Regions from separate parts of the Thalassobacillus sp. B23F22_16 genome, predicted to be linked through region 1. Evidence: a T-box and tRNA genes for the amino acid it is inferred to sense, from the RefSeq annotation. Region 1 holds a T-box; the other holds one or more tRNA genes.
What was found. A T-box is a leader RNA that pairs with one kind of tRNA and senses whether it is charged. The one in region 1 lies ahead of alaS (alanine--tRNA ligase), so its partner is inferred to be a tRNA-Ala.
Positions count from the first base shown of each region.

Region 2: it has a tRNA-Ala gene. The T-box ahead of alaS (alanine--tRNA ligase) is inferred to sense a tRNA for this amino acid. The anticodon was not compared.

Region 1 is NZ_JBIEKD010000006.1:2,225-10,099, reverse strand. Features, by position in the region: gene recD2 (SF1B family DNA helicase RecD2) at 1-525, shown strand, start outside; gene ACGTNI_RS06585 (YrzR-like zinc ribbon domain) at 864-1,040, shown strand; gene ACGTNI_RS06580 (AI-2E family transporter) at 1,043-2,104, shown strand; T-box leader at 2,155-2,364, shown strand; gene alaS (alanine--tRNA ligase) at 2,566-5,193, shown strand; gene ACGTNI_RS06570 (IreB family regulatory phosphoprotein) at 5,266-5,532, shown strand; gene ruvX (Holliday junction resolvase RuvX) at 5,533-5,949, shown strand; gene ACGTNI_RS06560 (DUF1292 domain-containing protein) at 5,964-6,245, shown strand; gene mltG (endolytic transglycosylase MltG) at 6,555-7,691, shown strand.
Region 2 is NZ_JBIEKD010000005.1:141,541-149,415, reverse strand. Features, by position in the region: gene ACGTNI_RS06465 (sigma-54-dependent Fis family transcriptional regulator) at 40-1,848, opposite strand; gene ACGTNI_RS06460 (hypothetical protein) at 2,155-2,640, shown strand; tRNA gene ACGTNI_RS06455 (tRNA-Ala) at 2,875-2,947, opposite strand; gene ACGTNI_RS06450 (YflT domain-containing protein) at 3,112-3,453, shown strand; gene ACGTNI_RS06445 (anthranilate synthase component II) at 3,505-4,089, opposite strand; gene trpA (tryptophan synthase subunit alpha) at 4,123-4,926, opposite strand; gene trpB (tryptophan synthase subunit beta) at 4,928-6,121, opposite strand; gene ACGTNI_RS06430 (phosphoribosylanthranilate isomerase) at 6,081-6,758, opposite strand; gene trpC (indole-3-glycerol phosphate synthase TrpC) at 6,755-7,516, opposite strand; gene trpD (anthranilate phosphoribosyltransferase) at 7,509-7,875, opposite strand, start outside.

The DNA of each region.
Region 1 (7,875 bases):
CCGCCTAGTAAACAAAAAAGGGATATTAAATTCAAAGAGCTCGTCTACCGGACTGGTGATAAAGTGATTCAGCTTGTCAATCAACCGGAAGACGGTGTTTATAATGGAGACATTGGCGAAATTGTCGCGATTTTCAGGGAAGATGAAAATGTTGATCAGGTTGAACAGGTAGTCATTGATTTTGATGGAAAAGAAGTAGTCTATCCTAAGAAAGATTTATCTAATATCACACTTGCTTACTGTACTTCTATTCATAAATCGCAAGGGTCAGAATTTTCTATTGTCATAATGCCAGTAGTAAGAAGCTACCGACGTATGCTTCGAAAAAACCTTTTATATACGGCGATTACAAGAAGTAAGCGATCGCTGGTTATTTGCGGCGATAAGCAAGCATTCCTGGAAGGCGTCAAAACGGAAGACACCAACCTTCGAAATACGCATTTAAAAGAGAAATTGACAGAGAACAGCGCTACTCCAATTTCCGATGAGGAAGAAGAAGAAATCTCACCCTATGACTTTATGTAAAAATACAGCATCTAGTATTTTTAACTAAGAATTTTACACATAAACTCCCTTTAACTAAGACCTGGTTTCGAGATAGTGTGGTCCGTTACCATGAAAGGAAAAGGATGGGCAGGGACACGAGCCCTTCCCCACCGCCCCTTTTCCTCAAATAATGTCTCGAAATCAAGTCTTCGACTTTTCGGCCCTTTTGTTGAAGATTTAACAGAGCTCATTTATAAAGGGAAAGTGTGTATTTTCCATAATGGGATGCAGCAGTGAAAACAGTTTTAAATAGAGTATTACCATGTATAAACGAAGCTTTATCGGGACATGATAGGGGCTAAAAAGGAGTTTTTCTCTTGATTTGCCCTAACTGTCAACGGAAAGATATCGGAAAAGTCGGCACTAATCAGTACTATTGTTGGAATTGCTATATTGAACTATCCTATGAAAATGGCAGAATGAATGTCCATCAGATCGAAGAAGACGGCAGCTTAAGTTCTTTGAATGACTTGTTCTTCCAGGAAGCAGAATAAAGATGGAAGAGAAAATCAGACGCGCATTATACCGATTTGTGCTGCTGATCTTTATTCTATTAAGTTTATTTTTGCTGGCAAAGTTGTTTCCTTATTATAAGGGGATGTTGGTTGGCGTATGGAAGGTTCTTACACCTTTTCTAATTGCAGGTTTTATAGCATTTCTGCTCCATCCGGTCGTAGAGAAATTGCACGAACGCCATCTTCCGCGCTGGGCAGCGATTCTTGTAATCTTCTTTCTGTTTTTTGCAGGGGTGGGTTACGGGTTATATAAAGGTATACCGAGATTAATCAACCAATTAAGAGACCTGAATGCTCAAATTCCGGAATTTGCCGAAGGTTACCGAAACTTGATTTCACAAATCTATCAGCAAACATCTGATTTGCCGGAAAGCTTTCATGATCAGTTGACCGAGATTTTATACCAGCTGGAAACCTGGACGAACGAACGGGTGACAATGCTAATTGCGAGCTTCACTGGGATCATGGATGTACTAGTAGTGGCTGCTGTCATTCCTGTTTTGACATTTTATTTTCTTAAGGATATCGAACGGATTAAAGAGGCATGTAAGAAATTGACACCAAAACGGTTTCATTTCGAAGGGAAGACGCTGGTGCATGATATAAGCATTTCGTTAGGCGGCTATATACGAGGGCAATTTATTGTCTGTTTGTTCGTTGGATGCCTTTCTTTTATTGGGTTTTGGCTGATTGGAATTAATTATCCACTGCTTTTGGGCGTGGTAGTAGGGGCTACCAATATTATTCCTTACTTTGGGCCCCTGATTGGCGCTTTTCCCGCTGTTATTATAGCACTTACTACATCTGTGAAAATGGTAGTCTATGTGCTTATTACAATTATCGTTGTCCAGGTTATTGAAGGAAACCTGTTATCTCCATATATAGTAGGTAAAAGCATCCATATTCACCCGATACTTATCATCCTTGCTTTGCTTGTTGGAGAAGAGGCGGCCGGCATTCTGGGCATGATTCTGGCTGTCCCGATCCTAACCTGTATCAAGGTGATAGCAGAACACATATGGAGAGCAAAGGCCCCGCATTGACAACTACTGGATAGTTATCTATAATAACGCATATCAAAATCAATTTGTTATGGAATATGTTGACGGAACTGAGTATGCAGCAGACCATTCTTTAAGAGAGGGATTTCCTTGGCTGAGAGAGATCCTGGATGAAGGGCTGCAGAAGCTATTCCCGAGTGCGGTTAAAACCCGCCGGCCACGCACCGTTACCAGCGTCCAAGGTGATGGAGATATACTCCATAATCAGGGTGGTACCGCGGAAATGATACCCCGTCCCTGCTCAATAAGAGCAGGGACGGTTTTTTTATTTTTTTGTATCATCAGGAAAAGGTATCACCCGAAATTTTAAAAAACCATCCCATATTCTCTATAAATAACTTATGCGGAACAAGCTGTATTCCAGTTATTCCCACGAATTTGCAGATGGTTAATCAATGTTTACGCTTTAGTTGCTACAAGAATAATTCAGGAGGAATGAAAAGATGAAAAAACTGACTTCAGCAGAAGTACGCCAAATGTATCTGGATTTTTTCAATGAAAAAGGACACCGTACCGAACCAAGTGCCTCACTTGTCCCGCATGAAGATCCGACTTTATTATGGATAAATAGCGGTGTGGCAACATTGAAGAAGTATTTTGATGGAAGAGTGGTCCCTGAGAAGCCTAGAATCGTCAATGCGCAAAAATCTATCCGCACCAACGATATTGAAAATGTCGGGAAGACAGCACGCCACCACACTTTCTTTGAAATGCTCGGTAATTTCTCAATTGGAGATTACTTTAAAGAAGAAGCTATTCAATGGGGATGGGAGTTCCTTACTAGTCCGGAATGGATCGGGTTCGATAAAGATCTCCTATCGGTCACTGTCCACCCGGAAGATGATGAAGCTTATAACATCTGGAGGGATATAGTTGGTCTTCCGGAAGAGCGGATCATCCGATTGGAAGAGAATTTCTGGGATATTGGAGAAGGGCCGAGTGGGCCAAATACAGAGATTTTCTTTGATCGCGGCGAAAATTATGGGAACGATCCAAGTGATCCAGAATTATATCCCGGTGGGGAAAATGAACGGTATCTGGAAATATGGAACCTTGTATTTTCTCAGTTCAATCATAACCCTGATGACACGTATACCCCATTGCCAAAGAAAAATATTGATACCGGAATGGGATTAGAGCGGATGGTCTGTGTCATTCAGGATACACCTACTAACTTTGAAACGGATTTATTCATGCCGATCATCCAAGAAACAGAAAGGCTCGCTAACGTGAAATACGGGCAGGACACAGAATATGATGTGGCATTCAAAGTGATAGCCGATCATATACGTACTGTAGCGTTTGCGGTAGGTGATGGAGCTCTGCCTTCCAATGAAGGACGCGGATATGTGCTGCGACGTTTATTGCGACGTGCAGTAAGGTATGCAAAGCAAATTGGAATCCATGAGCCATTCATGTACAAGCTCGTTCCACAAGTTGCAGATATTATGATAGATTTCTATCCGGAAGTAAATGAAAAGCGGCCATTTATTCAAAATGTAATTAAAACTGAAGAAGAACGTTTCCATGAAACACTGAACGACGGACTTTCAATATTATCAGATATTATCAAGGAAGAAACGAACAAAGGTAATAATGTCTTCCCAGGTACAGAAGTCTTTCGTCTCTATGACACATATGGTTTCCCGAAAGAATTAACAGAAGAATATGTGGAAGAAGCAGGGTTTACCATGGATGAAGAAGGCTTCCAGAAAGAAATGGAAAAGCAGCGGGAGCGCGCTCGTAGTGCACGCCAAAAGTCGGACTCCATGCAAATCCAGGAAGGTGTACTTGGAGATGTTCAAGTTGAAAGTGAATTTATCGGCTATAATAACCTGGAAGTAGAAGCGAAGGTCGTGGAAATGATCAAAGAAAAGTCATTTGCAGACACAGCAGACTCAGGTGAGACAGCCTATATCTTTTTAGATCATACTCCTTTTTATGCGGAAAGCGGAGGTCAAATCGCTGATAAAGGATGGATAAAAAGCGATCAAGTAAGCCTGGAAGTGAAAAATGTGCAAAAAGCACCGAATGGTCAGCACATGCATGAAGTGGTAGTAACGGAAGGGAGATTAGAAAAGGGAGCAACAGTGACAGCTGTAGTGGATGCCTCGGCCCGTTCTTTTGTCGTGAAGAATCATACAGCTACACACCTGCTTCATCAGGCATTAAAAGATGTACTGGGCAATCATGTCAACCAGGCTGGTTCTTTGGTGGCTCCGGATCGTCTCCGTTTTGACTTTTCTCATTTCGGTTCTGTATCAGAAGAGGAGTTGCATCAAATCGAAGAAATGGTCAATGAGAAAGTCTGGGAGTCAATACCTGTACAGATCGAGTACAATTCTTTGCAGGAAGCGAAGGAAAAGGGCGCGATGGCTTTATTTGGTGAGAAGTATGGGGATGAGGTCCGTGTGGTTCAAGTAGGAGACTATAGCATGGAACTGTGCGGAGGTTGTCATGTGCTTAATACTGCTGAAATCGGCCTCTTCAAGATTGTCTCTGAGACAGGGATTGGAGCTGGTACAAGAAGGATTGAAGCAGTCACTGCAAAAGATGCTTATCAATATATGAACGGAAAAGAAACGCTTCTTAAGGAAGCGGCTGCACGTTTGAAGACAAAACCGGAGCAGGTACCTGAGCGAATTGACGTACTACATCAGGAATTGAAAGCAGAACAAAGAGAAAAAGAATCGTTAGCCAGTAAGTTTTCTAACCTTGAGGCGAGTTCCATTTTGAATGAAGTAGAAGAAGTCAATGGTATTCCTGTCCTTTCAAAACAAGTGAATGTCAAAGATGCAAATGCCCTTAGAAGCATGATGGATGAACTGAAGCAAAAGCTTGAATCAGGAATCATACTATTGGCAGCTTCGAATGGGGAAAAAGTCCAGTTAATTGCAGGAGTTTCCAAGGATCTTATCGAAGATGGTTACCATGCAGGGAAATTGATTAAAGAAGCGGCTGCTCGTTGCGGCGGTGGAGGCGGCGGTCGTCCGGACATGGCACAAGCTGGTGGAAAAGATCCATCGAAGATAGAAGAAGCGCTCCAATATGCAAAAGAATATGTTCAATAAACCCCGATGTTTTTCAAACTCCTGAATTAAGTATATAATGGAGTAAATCATAAAAAAGTGCGAGGTGTTAAGATGAGTTCAATGGACAAGACAATGAAATTTAATTTTTCAGAGGAGCCGTTTGAGCAGGATGTGCGTTCTGTACTACTTTCGGTACACGAATCGCTTAAAGAGAAAGGTTATAATCCGATCAACCAGATAGTAGGCTACCTGCTTTCCGGGGATCCAGCGTATATTCCTCGCCATAAAGATGCCAGGAACTTAATCAGGAAAATGGAACGGGATGAATTAATTGAAGAGCTGGTGAAATACTACTTGGAGGGAAACAAAGGTAAATAAATGAAAACAATGGGATTAGATGTCGGAGAAAAAACGATCGGAGTTGCAATCTCCGACGGTTTAGGCTGGACTGCCCAGGGTATTACAACAATTAAGTGGACAGAGCCGGACTTTGAAACGGCTATTGCCCCTTTAAAGGAACTCATCGATGAACATGAAGTATCCAAGGTAGTAATCGGCCTGCCAAAAAATATGAATGGAACGGTTGGGCCACGTGGTGAAGCCAGTAAGGAATTCGGGCAACAGTTAGAAAAAGCCTTCCAATTACCGATAGTTTACTGGGATGAACGTTTGACAACCATGGCTGCTGAACGTATTTTATTAAATGCAGATGTCAGCAGAAAAAAGAGAAAGAAAGTAATTGATAAGATGGCAGCCAGCATAATCTTACAGAGCTATCTGGATGCCAATCAATAAAGGAGTGGATTTGCATGGCCCTAGAAGAACAAGAGCGTATTATCATCCCTGATGAGAATGGGGAAGAACATCTTTTTGAGGTGTTATTCACCTTTGATGTGGACGAGACGAACCATTCTTATATTGCAGTAGTCCCAGCGGAACAAAAAGATGAGGAAGAAGTAGAAGTGTTCGCTTTCCGTTACGAAGAAAAAGAAGGCGATGACGATGATTTAGCTTTATATCAAATCGAGACAGATGAAGAGTGGAATATGGTAGAAGAAACATTGAACACGCTGACAGAAGAACAAGAATAAAAGAAAGCATAAAGCCTGCCCATAAGTCTCATTGGCTTACCGGGGCAGGCTTTTTTTATTTTAAATGGCTTTGAGACTGTACCTTATGTACTAATGGCGAGCTATCCGCGGAATAGGGACATTTCCCTTTTATTCTGCTTAAGGTGTCGTATCTTCAAAGAGGTAACTTTTTTGTTTATTCCGGGTAGAAAAGACAAAACCATTTGCGCATGAGACAACACAGGTACTCATCCTCTTTTGTCATTTACCCATAGAAAATATGGCGCTTTTTGTAGTATAATGTACCGGATGGATGAAGGAGGATGGCCAATGTCTGATTCGAACTTTAAAGATTTACATCAGAAACAAGTGAAAAAAAGAGGAGAAGAAGCAAGTACAGTACGTAAAGTCGTTGCTATCGTTTTAACCACATTGTTAGTTGTTTTCATTGGCGCTGGAATAGCCGGTTACTTATATATTAAATCAGCTTTAGAGCCCGTGGACCCGGAAGCAGAAGAAACAACCACTGTCGAAATTCCCCTTGGTTCTTCGACTTCTCATATAGCTAGTATACTTAAAGAGAACGACTTGATTAAGAATGAGATAATTTTTCGTTTTTATACAAAATTTAAAAATGAATCCGATTTTCAGGCAGGTGAATATCAATTTGCCCAATCCATGTCAATCGACCAGTTGACTGAATCATTGAAAACCGGAAAGGTAATAAGGGAACCGCTATTCCGGGTGACCGTACCCGAAGGAAGACAAATCACTCAAATAGCAGAGAGGTTTGCCGATTCAGAACATACCGATTTTACAGCTGAAGAATTTATGGATAAAGCAGATGACCCAGAGTATTTGGAAGATTTGATTGAACAATATCCGGAACTGTTGACAGAAGACATTACCAATAAAGATATCCGGAAACCATTAGAAGGATACTTGTTTGCTTCTACCTATGACTTTTATGAAGAAAACCCGAGCATTGAAGAAATTATAGAGAATATGCTGGCCCGAACCCAGGAAAATGTATTACCATACTTGCCTGAGTTGGAAGAGTTGGGTATTTCTACGGTTCATGATGCAATAACTATGGCATCGCTTATCGAGAATGAGGCTCCTACAGAAGAGGACCGAAAAAAAATCGCCGGCGTATTTTATAACCGTCTGGATGCTGATATGCCACTCCAGACAGACCCTACTGTTTTGTATGCACTAGGCAAGCACAAAGACAGAGTGCTTAACAAAGATTTGGAAGTGGATTCCCCCTACAACACCTATCAAGTAAAAGGGCTGCCAGTAGGACCAATTTCGAATTTTAATAAGAACTCACTGGAAGCTGCATTACAACCTGAAGAGTCGGATTATATGTATTTTGTGGCTAATAGTGAAGGAAAAGTCTATTATGCAGAAACATATGATGAGCATCTGGAATTAAAAAAAGAACATATCGATAGCCAACGTTAATCAGAAGGCTGTCTCATGAAAGGTGGAATGTCTGGGGGAAGGCACAAACATTGTTGCAGACAACGCCGCATGAGACAGTCTTTTTTATACGTTAAGAAGATATAACAGTAGTAAAGTAGCGCAGTCTTTTGTGTTGGCAGTCATCCTATTTTTTCAAATGTGAATGATGATAGTGAAGAAATTA
Region 2 (7,875 bases), on a different contig from region 1:
AAATCGGGAAACTGTCTCATTCTGTCTCAATATGTTCCATTATCCCAGATTGTATTTTTTCAATTTCCGATAAAAAGTGCTGCGGGGTATCCCAAGCTGCCGGGCAGCGGCCGAAGCTTTTCCTCCGTGCTGTCTTAACGCTTTTTCAATATACTCCTTTTCCATCTGCTCACGTGTGGACAATTCAACACAAAAGCTGTCTTCCCTTTCATATGGAGTAATTTGCCGAATATAGGTTTCAACTTCTGAAGGTTCTGGTGATTGCTCACCATATTCTGTATAAATACCTTCCAATACATTAAAAAGCTCCCGGATATTCCCTGGCCAATGGTAGCTTTGCAAAGCCCGAATAGCTTCTTTACTCCAGGTGAATGGCCAATTTTGTTTCCCAAAATAATAATCAACTAAGTCAGGAATATCCGATAACCTGCTTTTAAGCGGCGGCATGTGAAGAGGATAGACATAGATTCGATAATAAAGATCTTCCCTGAATTGCCCTTTCTTAACGAGCGCTCCAAGGTACCTATTGGTTGCTGTAATGAGACGGAATGTGACAGGTATCGGCTTTTTACCGCCAATAGGCACTACCTTTTTTTCCTGGAGCGTACGCAGTAGAGCAACCTGTGTTTTTACTGAGATGTCACCAATTTCATCCAAAAATAAAGTGCCACCATTGGCTTGTACTATTTTCCCTTCATAACCACCCTTTTGAGCACCAGTGAATGCTCCTCCTGTATAACCAAACAGTTCGCTTTCCAACAGGTTTTCAGGTATGGCACCACAATTGACCGCAACAAACGGGCCTTTGGATTTACTGCAATCATGAAGCGATCTTGCCATTACTTCTTTTCCTGTCCCTGTGTCTCCAGTAATATGAATGGTGACATTCTTATCAGCAGCCTTTTTCGCACGATCTATTACTTTTTGAAATGCGCTGCTTTTCCCGGCTACACCCTGAAATTGGAACGAGGAGTTCCAGCCTTGGACTGCAGGTGATTTTTTATGATTTGTTAAAGTGATTAGATGCCCGATGATTTCTCTTGAATCTTTTGCGTATACAGGAGACTTTTTGTGGTTTGTCGGTAATTCAGAAATGGCAGCAGGACCATTTGTAATGGCAGGGGATGCGTAAACCAACTGGTGATTACGATTATAAAGCATGAAGGAACGGTCACTGCCTCTTTCTTCTTTCAATCCAAAATGGATTAACTCAAGCTCTTCTTCCTTCATCATATGCTGCCACTTGCTCTCAATCGCATAGGCAGCAGCAACAACTGTCGCAAGCACATGTTGATAGTAATCGGGAATATAAGGACTTGAGATATCCAAAGCACCAATCACATCGCCATTCTCATCTTTAATCGGCGCAGCGGAACATCCCCATGTTTGCGATGCTACTGAAAAATGTTCCATCCCATTGATGGCGATTGGTTCACCAATTGCCAATGCTGTTCCGATTGCATTGGTTCCGACTTGTTCTTCCGTCCATTTCACACCCTCTGTAAAATTTATCTGACCCGCCGTGGCTTTCACTTGTTCCTCCCCTGCCATCCTTAGTACATAGCCCTCACGATCGACAAGGAGCAAAACCACATTAGAATCATGGTACATAGCTGCAAGCTTTTTGATAAATGGTTCTGCCAATTGTATCAGCCGGCTATTTTCTCTTCTCCGTGTCTGTAACGCCTCATAAGACAACAAGTGGGTGCCTTTCCCATTGTAAGGATCGACACCAAGACGTCTGCAATGGTTCCATGATGTCAGAATCCGCTCGTTAATACGTGAATCATCCAATACACCTTCCTGGACAAAACGTCTCCAATCACCTTTTGTGATTTGTTCCACCACGTGATACTTCACCTCTTTGAATGGTATTAAAGTATGTCAGCAAGAGAGCATTCTACTCCTAATATTCGATTAAAATTGCTCTGGTTCCTCCTTGTAACTACTTATATTTCTGAAAATTCCTACAAAATTCTCAAACTATTAAAATACTGTGCATAAAGGGTTTAGAAGCTTGAAGATGAGTTCATTTCCCGATTTTTGTAAAAAAAGATCGATAAATGTAAAACGAATATAAAAGGAATTTTTTGTCGGTTTGTCGAAATTAAGCAGTATGCATAAAAACTTAAGACACTATGAAAGGGTGTAAGTATGTTGAAGAATAGTCTTTTCAAATGGCTGCCCTATAAAGACCAGGATACAAGTGAAAAAAGATTAGTAGAAGTAATGAAACGTCTAAAGATTGGTGACTACCATTTTAATTGGGATCGCAGCAGTTGTTATATAGAATTCGATTACAAAGATCATTCCTATCGTTTGGAACATTCTGTAGAGAAAGCAAAAAGAAAAGGGATTTTGCTGAAGAACGGCCTTGATTGTTTAGCGGCATTGACCCAGACACTAGAGGACCTTTGTGTCATCATCGACCGCGGCACCTATCCGTTCGAAACATGGATAGCAGGGATGCAGGACGATTCAAAAGAAGAAGCACCAAAGATTGAGAGTAAGCATCAAAATGAAAGTAACGCAGAGACAGACAAAGAGGAGTTTAACAAGGAATTCATTCCTTTTCGTAAAGATTCAACCGTAAGAGATTTTGAACGAAAGCAGGTTGCCCAGGGAGGACAGCGTAAATAAATAAGGGAAAGTTATGTAATTTTAATATCAAATCGATTACATTAACTATATTCATGTCCTGATCTGATAAAATTTATAAAAAGAACGACAGCACCACATTGGCGCCTACCCCTGGCGCCAGTATAGTGCTGCTTTCTTAAGCAAGAAAACCAACCAGTGAAATCCGGTTGGTTTTTTTATGCGGAAAATAAAAAATAATAGAAAAACCCTTGTAATTAAACAAGGGTTTATAAGTGGAGCATAGCGGGCTCGAACCGCTGACCTCTTCGCTGCCAGCGAAGCGCTCTCCCAGCTGAGCTAATGCCCCGTAATTCAATTTTTCAACTCGACAATCAGTATTATATAACGACAATCCTATTTTTATCAAGAGGAAAATGAAAAAACTGCTAATTTTAATTCTATAACGGGACTTTCTTCATTGTTTATGCTGTTCCTTCACCGGGAAACGCTCTTTCTAAGGAGGCGATATCGATGCAACCGAACTATCAAATCTTTGGTGATGACGAAAAAATGGGTGAATCCATCGACCGAATCAAGAAACATGGGGTCGATGAGGATAACATCTATATTCTTTCCCATGACAATGACCATGTCAGACGAGCGAAAAGACAAACCGACGCAAATAAGATTGGTGTAAGCGAAACTGGTCTTGGTACAGCAACGAAAAATGTCTTCCGTGGTAAAGATGATAAACTGCTCTCCAAGATGAAAGAAATTGGCTTCGAGCAATCTACGGCTAAGGAACTCCATAAAGAACTAGAAAAAGGAAAAACGTTATTAGTTGTTACGAATGAAGAAGATGTAAAATTTTAATAAAAGAACCAAAAAGCGGAGGGGTCTATGACAGGTACCCTCCGCTTTGCTTTATTTAACGGGAACTTTGATATACTGGTTCAGCATGTTTTGCATCAATTGTTTCCCTTCCAGCGTCCCGATAGATTCCGGATGAAATTGGACACCTTCGATCGGATACTCTTTATGCCGGATACCCATGATTTCTCCGTCTACTGTTACAGCAGTTAAATCAAAGGTTTTTGGCAGACTTTCCATATCGACAATCAAAGAATGGTAGCGCATGGCTTCCATCGGGGATATCAGCCCCTCGTAAATTCCTTTTTCCTCGTGATGGATGTAAGATGATTTGCCATGCATCAACTTTTCCGTCTGTACCACTTCCGCGCCGAATGCCTGGGCGATGGCCTGATGTCCAAGACAGACACCGAAAATGGGGATTTCACCTTTAAACTCATCGATGACTTCTAAGGTCATCGGTGCATCGCTTGGTGAACACGGTCCCGGCGAAAGAAAAATCAAATCAGGCTGAAGATTTTTTATCTCTTCCAGGCTAACCTTATCATTACGACAGACAATGATTTCTTCCCCAAGCTCACCAAGATATTGCACAATGTTATAGGTAAAGGAATCATAATGGTCAATCATATAAATCATATTGCTCAGCTCCTCTCTGCTCTTCCTCCTCTGCTACTCGACTAGTTCACGTACATTCTCATAAAAACGATCCAGGGCTTCCTGACGCTTGCTATCATCTTTTAAATTTTCTACTTCTGCTTCCACCAGCCGAATGATTTTACTTCCGATAATGACACCGTCGGCATGGTCCCGAATCATTCGGACATCTTCATTCGTCGAAATGCCAAAGCCAACGGCAACAGGAACAGGGCTGTGCTCCTTCACTTTCCTGATAAAGTCGGTGACTTCTGACGACAGCTGGTTTTCGCCTCCGGTAACGCCAAGTGTGGATACGCAATAAAGGAATCCGCGCGCTTCCGATGCTATCTTTTGAATCCGTTCTTCTGAATTAGGGGCAACTAGCGAAATATATTCAATATCGTGCTTTAACGCCAGTTCTCTGACAGACTCGCTTTCTTCATGGGGCAGATCCGGAATCAGTACCCCTTCTGCTCCATGTTCCTCCAATAGTTTGAAAAGCTTTTCCTCTCCAATACGGAGGACTGGATTATAATACGTGAAAACGACAACTGGTATCTCCAGTCCCTTTTCACGCATTTCTGGAATCAATTCAATTGCCTGCTGCAAAGACATACCATTGTCCAATGCCCTTTTCGCCGCCCGCTGGATCGTCGGCCCATCGGCCAATGGATCGGAATAAGGAATTCCTAATTCCAAAATATCAGCACCAGCCTCCTGGAGTTTCAAGGCGAGGTCAATCGTCACTTTAGGAGTAGGATCGCCTGCTTCAATGAATGGGATGAACAAGTCTTCTGTCTTGTTCAATTTCCCTTGGAATGAAGTTTGTGTCAGCATATTATTCCTCCCCCTTGAAATGATTCATAATCGTAGCCAAGTCTTTATCTCCACGTCCCGACAGATTGATAAGAATCGTTTTATCCGGTGACATGTCTTTTGCTTCTTTGAAAGCCTGTGCTAAAGCATGAGCGCTTTCCACAGCAGGAATGATGCCTTCCGTCTCGGTCAGCAGCTTCAATGCGTTCATCGCTTCCTCATCGGTAACCGCTTCATAGCGTACCTGTTTGGAGTCGAACAAATAAGCGTGCTCCGGGCCGATGCCTGGATAGTCGAGTCCTGCGGAAATCGAGTATGGCTCGGTAATTTGTCCATGCTCATCCTGCAACAGGAACGTCAACGAACCATGAATAACACCGCGATCTCCCTTCGTCAATGTCGCGGCATGCTCCGACGTATCTATGCCTTTTCCAGCCGCTTCAACGCCGACAAGCTCCACATCATCTTCCAGGAAAGGATGGAACATACCGATGGCGTTGCTCCCGCCGCCGACACAGGCATAAATATAATCCGGCAGGGTTGGCTCTCCTTCAAGAAACTGACGCTTGGATTCATCACCGATAATCCGCTGGAAATCACGGACCATCCGTGGGTAAGGGTGCGGTCCAACAACAGAACCGATCAAATAAAAGGTATCTTCACAGTTGGCAACCCAGTAACGAATCGCCTCATTGGTTGCATCCTTCAAGGTGCCTCGTCCACTGGAGACAGGAATCACTTCTGCCCCAAGCATTTTCATCCGAAAAACATTCGGCTCCTGGCGGCGGATATCTTCTTCCCCCATGAACACTTTACATTCCAATCCGAATTTAGCAGCCACCGTCGCAGACGCTACACCATGCTGTCCTGCTCCCGTTTCTGCAATGATTTTTTGTTTGCCCATCCTTTTCGCAAGCAATGCCTGACCAATGGCGTTATTTAATTTATGGGCACCAGTATGGAGCAAATCCTCCCGCTTTAAATAAATCCTGGCTCCACCGAGCATCTCGGTCACTTTATCTGCATAAGTAAGTGCCGTCGGTCTTCCTGCATACTTTTCTAATACGCGGTGATATTCTGTGATAAACTCTCTGTCAGCCATCGCTTCATCAAGCGCTTCTTCGAGCTCCTGTAATGGAGCCATCAAGGTTTCCGGTACATATTTTCCACCAAAGTCACCGTACCGCCCTTTTTGATCTGGATATACTTGTTCCATAGTTTTCCACCTCTCTCATCAGCGCTTGAATTTTATTTCGATCTTTTTTATTGTCCGTTTCAGTCCCACTGGAAAGGTCTATCCCTCCCGGGTGGTAGTTTAGTACTTCTGCTGCATTTTCATCGGTAATACCGCCAGCAATCAGACACGGAACCCTCTGGTGCTCTGCTTCTTTCATATATGCCGGGATTGCTTCCCAATCAAATCGCACGCCGGTTCCGCCGTAGGCACCTTTCACTTTGGAATCTACTACAAATCCATCAACTGCTCCTTTGAATAAGTGCATATAATCCACGCCAAAATCAGCGTGGTGGATGACTTTATAAACCGGTACAGCAAAATGTTCTTTGATTTGCAGTACTTCAGAAACCGTTTCATTGCCATGTAACTGGATGATGTCGAGTGGGACGTAGTGTAAAGCGATTTCCAATTCTTCAAGTGTCGGTTCGACAAAAACACCAACCAGTTTTTGCTGTGGTTTGATTTCATTTATCCAGCGTCCGACAAGCTCAGGACGGACATACCGTTTTGTTCCTTGTACGAAGATGAAACCAAGATGAGTCGCCTGCGAGTCTGCACTATAGGCTAAGTCCTGCTTTGAGCGGTTCCCACATAGTTTCACTAACGGTTCGGTCATGAGCGGACGCCCCCCATCAAACGGTTCACCGCTTGATTGAGGTTATTCTGTCTCATCAGCGCTTCACCAACCAGGATACCTTCCGCTCCAACAGATACGACCTGTTCGATATCCTCATAGGTGAAGATGCCGCTTTCCGAAACTAGCAGACTCTCTTCTGGCACCATTGGGGCAATTTTCTTCGTCTGTTCCAATGTAGTTTCAAAGGTTTTAAGATTCCGATTATTGATACCGATAATTTTCGGTGTAAAAACTTCTAAAATCCCTTCCAGCGTCTCTCCTGAATGAACTTCTACGAGAGCTTCCATCCCAAGTGACTCGGCATGATCATAAAGTTCATGAAGCTGCTTTGGTTCCAATGCTTCTCCGATCAAAAGGATCGCATCCGCTCCGATACGGTCGCTTTCTTCGACCTGGATAGGGTCGATGATGAAATCTTTACGCAATACCGGCAGCTCCACTACCTTTTTAATATCACTTAAAAAGTCACGGTGCCCCTGGAAGAAATGCTGATCGGTCAATACAGATATCGCCTGCGCTCCCGCTTTCTCATATTCCCGCGCGATGACGACGGGATTGAAGTCATCACGGATGATTCCTTTCGATGGCGATGCCTTCTTCACTTCTGCAATCAAACCGGCAAGGTGGGGGGAATTTCTTATCGCACCACGCAAGGAATGGCGTGTCGTATTCTGTTTATCTGGTAATAAGGTTTTTTCTATTTCTTGTTGTTTGATAGCGAGAATTGTATCAAGCATATTTCTGCTCCTTTGTATGTGTGATTGCTTCAAAGTATTCCCTTACAACATCTTCCTCAAGCGCTTTTTTCACCTGCGCTACCCCTGCCTGGATGCTATCCGCCTGTCCGGCAATATATAATCCAGCTGCCGCGTTCATCAGTACGATGTCCCTGGCGCTGTCATTCGCTTTGTTATAGACGATATCTTCAATGATAGCGGCACTTTCTGTCGGATGGGAAATTTGGATATCCTCCAGCTTGCCTCGTCTCAGCCCCACCTCTTCCGGGCTCACAGTAAACCTCGTAATCTCTCCATCTTTCAATTCCACGATATCGGTTTCTCCGGTAATGGTTATTTCGTCCAGTCCATCACGGCCA